Linked DNA regions of Luteolibacter sp. LG18. The protein of the gene in region 2 interacts with the protein of the main gene of each other region in a pairwise test. Links are inferred from orthologs where the notes say so. Each region holds a gene or a part of one and is shown on either strand. Other genes may lie near its edges.

Evidence for each region.
Region 1: the proteins of hflK (region 2) and ftsH interact in binary tests that used the Escherichia coli proteins (3 or more experiments, as listed by UniProt). The link is inferred for Luteolibacter sp. LG18 from one-to-one orthologs.

What each region holds. Positions count from the first base shown.
Region 1 is NZ_AP024600.1:2,641,476-2,646,719, forward strand. The notes cover bases 1,543-4,613. They hold ftsH (ATP-dependent zinc metalloprotease FtsH), read right to left. Parts: upstream 4,219-4,613; coding sequence 1,867-4,218; downstream 1,543-1,866. Other genes in these bases: llg_RS11005 (hypothetical protein), read right to left, coding at 1,543-1,658; llg_RS11015 (ATP-binding cassette domain-containing protein), read left to right, coding at 4,462-4,613. Also shown: more of llg_RS11005, read right to left, coding at 1-1,542; more of llg_RS11015, read left to right, coding at 4,614-5,244. UniProt on the Escherichia coli protein: Acts as a processive, ATP-dependent zinc metallopeptidase for both cytoplasmic and membrane proteins. Plays a role in the quality control of integral membrane proteins.
Region 2 is NZ_AP024600.1:1,904,544-1,909,556, reverse strand. What follows is about bases 1,125-3,964. They hold hflK (FtsH protease activity modulator HflK), read right to left. Parts: upstream 3,126-3,964; coding sequence 2,124-3,125; downstream 1,125-2,123. Other genes in these bases: llg_RS07920 (cation-translocating P-type ATPase), read right to left, coding at 3,184-3,964; hflC (protease modulator HflC), read right to left, coding at 1,129-2,109. In the rest of the region: llg_RS07940 (aminopeptidase), read right to left, coding at 1-177; purN (phosphoribosylglycinamide formyltransferase), read left to right, coding at 531-1,109; more of llg_RS07920, read right to left, coding at 3,965-5,013.

The sequences.
Region 1 (5,244 bases), 740 kb from region 2 along the record:
ATCGGGTAGGGGGCATGCGGTCCGAGCAGCCGCTGGCGCGTGTAGCGGGTCAGGTAGTCCAGTCCGCGGGCGGTGTCCCCGGCGATGAACGCGCCGCGGAGTCCGTACAACGTACTGCGGTCCCAGTAGGTTTTCGTGCCCGCTTGGGTCAGGAGGCCGTCCTGCGTCCACAGGCGGTCGGAAAACAGGGCCTTCAGCGTGCCTTCCCGCCGCTCCGTGATGCCGCACACCAGCGGCACGCAGATCCACGAGCGCAGTACGTCGTTGCCATCGTAGTAGCGGTAGGTCTCGTAGCCTTCGACGGTCGCGCCGAAATAGCGGTTGGTCGCTTCCTTCAGGGCCGCGGCTTGCTTCACGTACGTCGTGGCCATTTCCGCCGGTTTCCCGAGATCGCGGGCGAGCGCCGCCGAGGAGAGCAGGGCGTCGTGATAGAGGGAGGCGGTGCACAGGTTGGCCTTGCCGGCGGGGAAGCGTCCTTCGAGCTCGTCGCTATCGGATTTCGGCACGCCTTGCTCGTTGAGCTGGCGGCGGGTGTATTCCAGGCACCACTCGATCAGCGGCCACACCTCCTTCGCCTGCTCGGGATCGCCGCAGGCCAGTGCCCAGCGGGCCGCGCCGTAGGCGGTCATCGCGGCGTCACCCCGGTCGCCCGCGCCGTCCCAGATGTCCCGCCCTTCCGCGATGATCGACGATGGGAGCCGCTTGTAATCCGGATTGAGGAACTTCGCGTAGAGGGCGAAGCAGTTGCGCGCGCTCTCCCGGGCGGAGGGATCATCGAGGAACGCGAAGAACGGGTTCGCATACTCGTTCTGATCGTTGCACCACAGCGCCGCCAGGAACTTGTTGCGTCCGCCCGGGCCGTGCATCAAGCCGCCGCGGGTGGCGTAGATGCTCTCGGTGGTCCGGTACTTGGCCTGCCGGAACATTTCATCGAGCGCCGGATCCGGGGTCTTCAGGATCATCAACCCTGCCAAGCGATCCCGCATCGATTCGCGGGCCGCCTTCTCCGCGAACACATCCGGAAACGGGAATGGCTCGCCGTCCTTCACCGCGGTGATGCACAGCCCGCCACGCGCGGTCTCCCCGGGTGCCAGCAAGGTGGTGCCGGCCCCGATCCACTGGCGTTTTACCTGATAGACGCCCCACTTGCCCTTCTTGCCATCGGTGGCGGTCTGCTCGCTCCAGTTCGGCTGGGTCAGGGTGACCGCCTTGGCGGAGCGGTTCGTCCACTCGTAGGTCTCGATCATCGAGGGTTGCTCGTTCGACGCGAAAAGGGTGCGGCTGAGCTCCAGCGGTCCCTGCCTGCCGTGGAAGGTCACGATGCCGTCGATCGAAACGCGGTCGATCACCGCGGTCGGGGCCGGTGCACCGTCGAGAGTGATGGTCGGCTCCTTCCCGGTGCCCAGGTCCACCTGCAGGGCGGCGTGGGTGTTGTCGGGCAGCGTCCGGAGCATCGGCCAGCGCACGCTGCGCGTGAGTTTCAGGTGTCCTGTGGCATCGAGGTCCCAGTTGGTGATCGCGTCCACGGCCTTGCCGCTTTGCTCGATGTGGTCGCCGAACGGAAGGTGGCCCGGCTGTACTTCCCAAACGAGGCCGCCCTTCGGCGAGAGGGTCCATTGGGGAGCCGCCCGCGCGGTGGAAAGCGTGAGCAGGGTCATGGCAAAGAGGTGGTGGGGCCGGGGCATGATGCGGGTCGTATTCGGGGAATCAAAGCGGACCGCGGCACGGGAGGGAAACCCACACATCCGGGTGTGTCTCCTAGCCGATCGGGTCCGAGTCCGTCACTGGATACGTCCCGGCAACGCCGGACCCTCGCACAAAAAAGCGGCCGAGGGGATGCCTCGGCCGCTTGGGGTGATTCTGGTTTCAGGCGGGGGCTCCCACCACCGCGCCGGGCAGGGGTCCGTCTTCGTCGGTGGAGCTGCCATCGGGCCGCTTCGGCGCTTCCTTCTTCCGGTATTCATCCGGGATGGAGGGCGGCTTCGGCGAGGACGGCGGATTCTTCATCGAGCCGCTCTCGATCAGGTCCTTGATGTGCTCGGCGTCGAGGGTCTCGTATTCCAACAGCGCTTGGGCGATCAGCTCGAGCGTCGTGCGGCGGTCCACCAGCAGGCGCTTGGCGTCGTCGTAGGCATGGTCGATCAGGCCCTTCACTTCGTCATCGATCAGCTTGGCGGTGGCGCCGCTGTAGCTGGAGCGTCCGCGGGACATGAAGGAATCACCTTCCGCCTCGCCGTATTCCACCATGCCCAGCTTGTCGCTCATACCCCACTCGCACACCATCTTGCGGGCGATGTGGGTGGCCATGCGGATGTCGCCGACCGCGCCGTTGGTGACGTTGCCAAACACGATCTCCTCGGCCACGCGACCGCCCATGGCGACCACGAGTTGGTCGAGCAGCTCGGCCTTGCGGTAGGTGAACTTGTCCTCGGTCGGCAGGAACATGGTCGAGCCGAGCGACGGGCCACGCGGGATGATGGTGACCTTGTGGAGCGGATCGGTGTGCTCGAGGATCTCGTTGAGGATCGCGTGGCCGGCTTCGTGGTAAGCGGTGTTCTCCTTCTCCTTGTCGGAGAGGGCGAGCGAGCGGCGCTCGCGGCCCCAGCGGACCTTGTCGCGGGCTTCCTCCATTTCGGCGAGCGTCACCGCGGACATGCCCTTGCGGGCGGCCAGCAGCGCGGCCTCGTTGATCAGGTTCGCCAGCTCGGCGCCGGAGAAACCGGGCGTGCCGCGGGCGATCACGCCGAGGTCGGTGTTGGCGGCCAGCTTGATCTTCTTGATGTGGACCTTGAGGATCTCCTCGCGGCCCTTGTAGTCCGGCAGCGAGACGGTGACCTGACGGTCGAAGCGGCCCGGGCGCAGCAGCGCGGGATCGAGCACGTCCGGACGGTTGGTCGCGGCGATGATGATCACGCCTTCCTGGGTGTCGAAGCCATCCATCTCCACGAGAAGCTGGTTGAGCGTCTGCTCGCGCTCGTCGTGGCCACCGCCCATGCCGTGTCCACGGTGGCGGCCCACGGCGTCGATCTCATCGATGAAGATCAGGCAGGGCGCGTGCTTCTTGCCCTGCTCGAACATGTCGCGGACGCGGGAGGCTCCCACGCCGACGAACATTTCGACGAAGTCCGAACCCGAGATCGAGAAGAACGGCACATCCGCCTCGCCGGCGATCGCGCGGGCGAGCAGGGTCTTGCCGGTGCCCGGAGGGCCGACCATCAGCACGCCCTTCGGAATCGAGCCGCCGAGCTTCTGGAACTTGCGCGGATCGCGGAGGAAGTCGACGATCTCCCACAGCTCTTCCTTGGCCTCCTGGATGCCGGCCACGTCCTTGAAGGTGACCTTGTTGCGGTCCATCGTCAGCAGGCGGGCCTTGCTCTTGCCGAAGGACATGGCGCCGCGGCCGGCGGCCTTCATCTGCTGGCGGAAGAGGAAAACGAGCAGCAGCACCACCAGCAGCACCGGTAGGAAGGTGAAGATCGCGCTCTTGAGGATGTCCGGGTCGGTTTCGTAGGTGCCGTAGGACTTCACCAACTCGGAAAGGTCGTCGCCGAGCAGGGCCACCAGCGTGTTGACCTCGAACTGGCGCGGCTCTTGGACCTTGCCGTCGATTTTGGCGATCTCCCAGTTCTTCACTTCCTTGCGGATGCCGGTCAGCGCCGCGTTGCCGCCCACGGTGGCCGTGGTGAGGGTGAGCGGGCCGTTCGGATCGTTCGGCGCGATTTCACCCAGCGAGAAGGCCTTGCGGAACTCGGCGAAACTGAGCACGCGGGTAGCCGGGTCCTCGGCTTGTGCGGGTACATCTCCGGTGACCCGGCGCATCGGCACATGGTCGCTCTTCAGCAGCTTGAGGTCGCCCTCATCCACCGTCTGGTTCGCGAGCACCTTGAAAGCGTAGTCCTCGGTCTGGGCCTTCTCCGGGCGGACCAGTTTCGGCTGCATCCAGCCGGTAATCAGCGCGTTGGCGTAGGACTCCTTGGTGACGATCTTGAAGGGGTACTTCTTCTGGTCGTTGAGGATCACGCGGCCCTGGTCCCAGGCCTCGCGGAATTCCGGATAGGCGATCGTGCGCGAACTGCCCCCTAGATTCGGGTTCAGGAATGCGACGCCCAGGATCAACAGGGCCACCGTCAGGAAAATGAGCAGCTTCCAGTTGAAACCGGTCGGTTCACCGGGGCGGTTCGGGCCCTGCGGTGGTCGGGAGTTCTGAGGATCGGACATGATTGGGCGTGGGAGCGCGGCCTCTCGTGGCCGGGTTCGCGTGATAGTAGCACGTACCTGGCCGGGTGCAAAAGGCGCGACAGGGTAAATCTACGGTTGCAAAAGGAAATCCCTTTTTTCCCGCCCGGAATCGGGCCTCCGGATGCGGCAGGCTTGCCCTCCCCGCGGACTCCGTCGAGCATCCACCGCGTGGAACCGAATCAACCGCCCGGAAGGGACCCCCGCAGCGCCGCGACCGGCTGGATGCGGTGGACCCGTTGGCTGCGGGTGATTCCCGGCATCGGGCGGCTCCGCTCGCTGCGCCCCGGTACCGGGGCCCACGTGGGCGTGCTGGTCGATGCCTTCGCCGCCTTTGCCACCCTGGATGACGAACTCAGCACGCTGGAGGCCGATCTGGTGCTCGATCTACTCCGCAGCGCCTTCCCGGATGTCGACCACGGCTGGCTGGCCCGCCGCCTCCAGCGCGCGGTGAAGAGCCCCACCCCCCTGCACACCATCGCCGGGGAGATGAAGAATTTCCTCGATGACACCGGGAAACTGGCCGTCGGCCTGCAATTGTTCACCTTGGTGGACGCCGCGGGCCGCTCCGAGCGCAGCCGCGCCAGCTTCGAGCGCTTCATGCGCCGTCTGGGCCGGCCGGACTATGGCCTCGCCATTCTCCGGGAAATGCGCGGCACCGAGTTCGCGGACCAGCCGCCGTTCGACCGCCTGGTGTTCGGTGGGGAAGGGGCGGACGTGGTGCTCCCCCCGGCCGCGCGGGACCATTCGTTCCGCGTCTACCGCACCGGTGACCTGATTCTGGTGAGAAACATGGGGCCCGCTCCCCTGTGGATCCGGGGCCGCTCGTTGGAGCCCGGGGCCTTCCTGCGGATGCGCGAGCGCCAGCCGCTGGTGATCCCCGGCTGGACCCTCACCCATGAAGACCTAGTGTTTTTCCTGGATGTGGGCCGCACCGAGAACCCGCCGTCGATTTTCATCGAGGCCCACGACGAGGGCTTCGCCGCCGAGCGCACCCGCAGCCGCCAG
Region 2 (5,013 bases):
GGAATCGTGGATGCGGACGACCGGCAGCGCGCCCTTCGCGCGGGCCTCGCGGATCAGGGCGATGCCGATGGCATCCGGCACGTCGTAGAGATCGATGAGGACCTTCTCGCCCTTTTTCAGCGAGGTGGAGTAGCGGACCAACTGGCGGGCGAGGGCGTCGATACGGGCATCGTGCATGCGCCATGCTGTCAACTCCCCGGGAACTGCCAAGTTCCAATGCGTGACGGCGTGGTCCGGTCGGAGCCGAGCGCCCATCAGGGGAAATTCGAAAGCATCTGGCGCGTTCGTTCCAAAGTCAGGGGCTCATCGTCTGGCAAACCTGCAAACACCCGCGCGCCAGTCAGCGTGCAAAGCACTCGAGCTCCAGCGTTTGATGCAGCGGATCGAGCGGCATCATCACCGTGATTCCTAGGCTTTCCCGAGGCTTTGGAACGGCTTCGCTTCACTGGGGCAGACTACTTCCAGTAGGATGCTTTGGAAAGCAATGCCTTGGCGGTTGAAAACCCCGGCCCGGCGTCCTACACCCGGGCATGCGCCTCGGTATCCTCGGCTCCGGTTCCGGTTCCAACATGCAAGCGATCCTCGACGCGATCGACGCGGGCACGCTCGACGCGGAGATCGCGCTGGTGCTTTCGGACAACCCGGGGGCCTTCATCCTGGAACGCGCGGCGAAGCGCGGGATTCCGACCGGGGTGATCGATTGCCTGGGGTTCAAGACGAAGTTCCCCGACGAGGTGCAGGCCACGACGGCGGAGCAACTGCACGCGGCGGGCGTCGACATCGTGTGCCTGGCGGGCTTCATGCGGCTGGTGAAGCAGCCGCTGCTGGAGGCCTTCCCGGACCGCATTCTGAACATCCACCCCGCGCTGCTGCCCGCCTTCCCGGGCGTCGATGCCTGGAAGCAGGCGCTGGCGGCCGGTGCCACCGAAAGCGGCTGCACGGTCCACTACGTGGATGCCGGGATGGACACCGGCCCGGCGGTCCTCCAGGCCGCGGTGCCGGTGCTGCCGGACGACACGGCGGAGACGCTGCACGCGCGCATCCAGGTGGAGGAGCACCGGCTCTACCCGGAGGCCATCCGGGTGGTGGCGGCGAAACTGGGCGTGTGAGCCCGGAGCCCGGCGAGGGTTACTTCGCGGGCTCGATCTGCTTGAGCAGGTGGAAGAGCTCGCTGTTCGTGGTAAAGACCACGGTGGTGTCCTTCGAAAGCGAGCGCTCGTAGGTCTCCAGCGTTTTCACGAACTGGTAGAAGTCCGCGGCACCGGGGCTGGAACTGTAGGCGGCGGCGTAGATGCCGGTGGCCTCGGCGTCGGCCTTGCCCTTGATCTCCTGCTCCTTGCGGTAGGCTTCGGACTGGATCGAGAGAAGGTCGCGCTCCTTGCGGCCGATGATCTTGGCGGCCTCGCCCTCGCCTTCCGAGCGGAAGCGGTTGGCGATCTGCTGGCGTTCCGAGGCCATACGGGTGTAGATCTTCTCGATCACGCCGGACTTGTAGTTGATGCGCTTGAAGCGGACGTCGATGAGTTCGATGCCCCAGGAGCGGACCTTCGGCGCGGCGGCGTCCAGGATCTGCTGGGAGAGCACGCTGCGGCCGTAGCGGATGGCGGGCAGGGCACCGAGGTTCGGGTTACCGCCCGCGAGCGATTCATCGCGGGCGGGGATGCGGTCTTTCTCGCTGCGGATCACCTCGATCAGGTCGTGGCCGGCGATGATGCTGCGGGTCTCGCTGCCGATGATGTCATCGAGACGGGAGAGGGCGGTGCGTTCGTCGCGGAGCTGCTCGAAGTATTTCCGCGGATCGGCGATGCGCCAGCGGGCGAAGTTGTCGACCGAGATGTAGAGCTTGTCGCGGGTGGGCATCTCGGTGGCCGGGCCGTCCCAGGCGAGGATGCGTTTCTCGATGCGGTTGACGTCCTGGACGAAGGGCTTCTTGAAGTGCAGGCCCGCCTCGTTGCGGGCCGGATCGGCGTTGACGGGTTCGCCCACGACCTTGCCGAACTCGGTGATGAAGACCTGCTCGGTCTCGTCCACGGTGTAGGTGCAGCTCGCGAACACGATCAGGGCCACGAACAGGCCGAGCGCGATCAGCGCGGAGAGGATGTGTTTCATGGGGAGGAAAAGGGTCAGCGTTTCTGGGCCGGGATGGCCACGGCCTTGTCGAGGTTCATGAGCGGGAGGAACTGCTTCGCGTCCTCATCGAGGATCACCTTGCTGCCGAGCTGGGGCAGGACCTCGTTCATCGTTTCCAGATAGAGGCGTCGTTTGGTGATGGCCGGGGCCTTGTCATACTGGGCGAGCAGTTCCTTGAAGCGGACGACATCGCCCTGCGCCTCGTTGACGCGCTGGACGGCGTAGCCCTGGGCGGCGGACACGCGCTGGTCGGCGGTGCCCTTGGCCTTCGGGATCACGCGGTTGTATTCGCCGTTGGCCTCGTTGATCATCTGCTCGCGTTCCTGCTGGGCGCGGTTCACCTCGTCGAAGGAACGCTGCACCAGCGCGGGCGGATGGACGTTCTTGAGCTGGATCTGCTCGACGCGCAGGCCCATGTTGAACTCCTTGAGGAGGCCGACGAGGCGCTCGAGGGCCTTCGCCTCGATCTCGGCGCGGCCGATCGTGAGGACCTCGTCCACGGTGCGGTCGCCGATGATCTCGCACATCACGCTTTCGGTGAGGTCGCGGAGAGTGGCCTCGGTGTTGCGGACATGGAAGAGGTAGTCCTTCGGCGAGGCGATCACGTATTGGACGATCCACTCGACCTGGGCGGCATTGAGGTCGCCGGTGACCATGTCGCGCTCGAAATCCGGTTCGCGGCTGGCCTGGTAGGGATTGGTGGCATTCGGGGACGAGAAGCCGAACTCGAGCTTCAGCTGGCGGCGGATGGGCACGATGATGGCCGTGTCCACGCCGAAGGGGATCTTGAAATGCAGTCCGGGATCGGCGATCTCCTTGAGCTTGCCGAAGCGTTTCACCACCGCCACCGACTCGGGCGAGACGGTGTAGTAGGAGGAGAAGAAGCCGATCAGCAGGACGATCAGCGCCGGCAAATACAGGAGATATCGGAACCGGAACCTGACCGGCGCGCGCCCGACCTCCACCACCGGCTTTTCAAACACTCTGGCTGCCATGCCAGGAACCTAACGAAATTCCCGGCCCTTCCCACAAGTGGAACCTCGGGGCGATTTTTCAATCCCGCTCCGTGAAGAGGAGACGCAGACTGTTCAGCACGACGATGACGGTGGAACCCTCGTGGCCGAGGACGCCGATCGGCAGCGGGATCCACGCACCGAGCGCCGAAAGGGCGAGGACGATCACCACGCCGAGCGAGATGGCGAGGTTCTGGCGGATGATGCGGGTGGCGCGGCGGCTGATCGCGAGCGCGGTGATCACCTTTTCGAGTTTGTCGCGGGTGAGGACGATGTCCGCCTGCTCTAGCACGGCATCCGAACCGCGCAGGCCCATGCCGATGGAAACATCCGCGGCGGCCAGCGAGGGAGCGTCGTTCACGCCATCCCCCACCATCGCCACGCGCTCCCCGGCGGAACGCCAAGCCTTGATCGCAGCGACCTTGTCCTCCGGCGTGAGACCGGAGCGGGCTTCATCGAGACCCAGCTCCTTCGCCACCAGTTCCGCGGCCTGCGGACGATCGCCGGTGAGCATGGTGACCTTCAGCCCCTCCTGATGGAGCCGGGCGATGAGGCCCTTCGATTCCGGACGGAGCCCATCGCGGAGGAGGATGCGGCCGACGGTGGTGCCGGAACCGACCAGCACCTCGGTGAGGCCGGGCTCCGGATCGGGCAACGATGCGACCCACGCGTTTCCCGGGAACAGGCCGCGGCGGCCCTGGGCCACGACCGCGCCGCCGATTTCGCCACGCAGTCCTTGGCCCGCAATGGATTCCACCTTGTCCGCGGCGGGAGCCTCGGAGCCATGGCGCTTCTGCCAGGTGGCGGCGATGGCGCGGGACAGCGGGTGGGTGGAACGGCGGGAAAGCCCGGCGGAGAGGCGCAGCACCTCGTCCTCGGTGCCGGGCGTGGCGGCTTCCACCGAGACGAGCTCGAGCTCGCCCTTGGTGAGCGTGCCGGTCTTGTCGACCGCGAGCCGCTGGATGGTCGCGAGGCTTTCCACCGCGATACCGCCGCGGAACAGGATGCCGCGCCGGGCCCCGGCGGCGATGCCGGTGAGGATGGCGCTGGGAATGGAGATCACCAGCGCACAGGGCGAGCACACGACCAGCAGGGTCATGGCGCGGTAAAGCGCGGAGGACTTCCCGGGCTCTGACACGAAAGCGGGCAGACCGAAACCAAAGCGCCAGACCAGGAACATCACCAGCGAGAGGCCGAGCACGCCGAGGGTGTAACCGGTGCCGAAGCGGTCGGTGAACCGCTGCGAGGGGGCCTTGCTGGCCTGCGCATCCCGGATCAGGTGGATGATGCGGGCCTGCGCGCTGTCGTGCGGAGGCCGGGTGACGACCACATCGACCGCGCCCCAGGTATTGAGCGTGCCGCCAAAGACGGTGTCGCCGGGCGCCTTGTCGACGGGCTCGGATTCGCCGGTGAGCGAGGCCTCGTCGGCCGCGGACTCGCCGTGGATCACGCGGCCATCGGCGGGGAACTGCGAGCCGGGCAGGACACGGACCTGGTCGCCCGCTTGCAAGGACTCGACCTGGATTTCCTTTTCGGCCCCATCCGCCGTGATGAGGGTGGCGGTCTTCGGCGCATCCCGGAACAGGCTCTTGATCTCGCGTTCGGTGCGGGCCATCGCCATGGCCTCGAGCGCGTTGCTGAGGGAGAACAGAAACAGCAGCGCCGCGCCCTCCCACCACGCGCCGATCGCCGCCGCGCCGATGGCCACGGCGAGCATCAGGAAATGGATGTCGAGGCGGAAGCTTTTCAGCCGGTCATAGGTGTCGAGCGCGGCATCCCAACCGCCGGACAGATAGGCCGCGGCGTAGGCGGCATAAGCGAGGTTCGGCGGTGCGCCGGTGCGCTGGAGGATCACGCCGGCCAGGGTGAA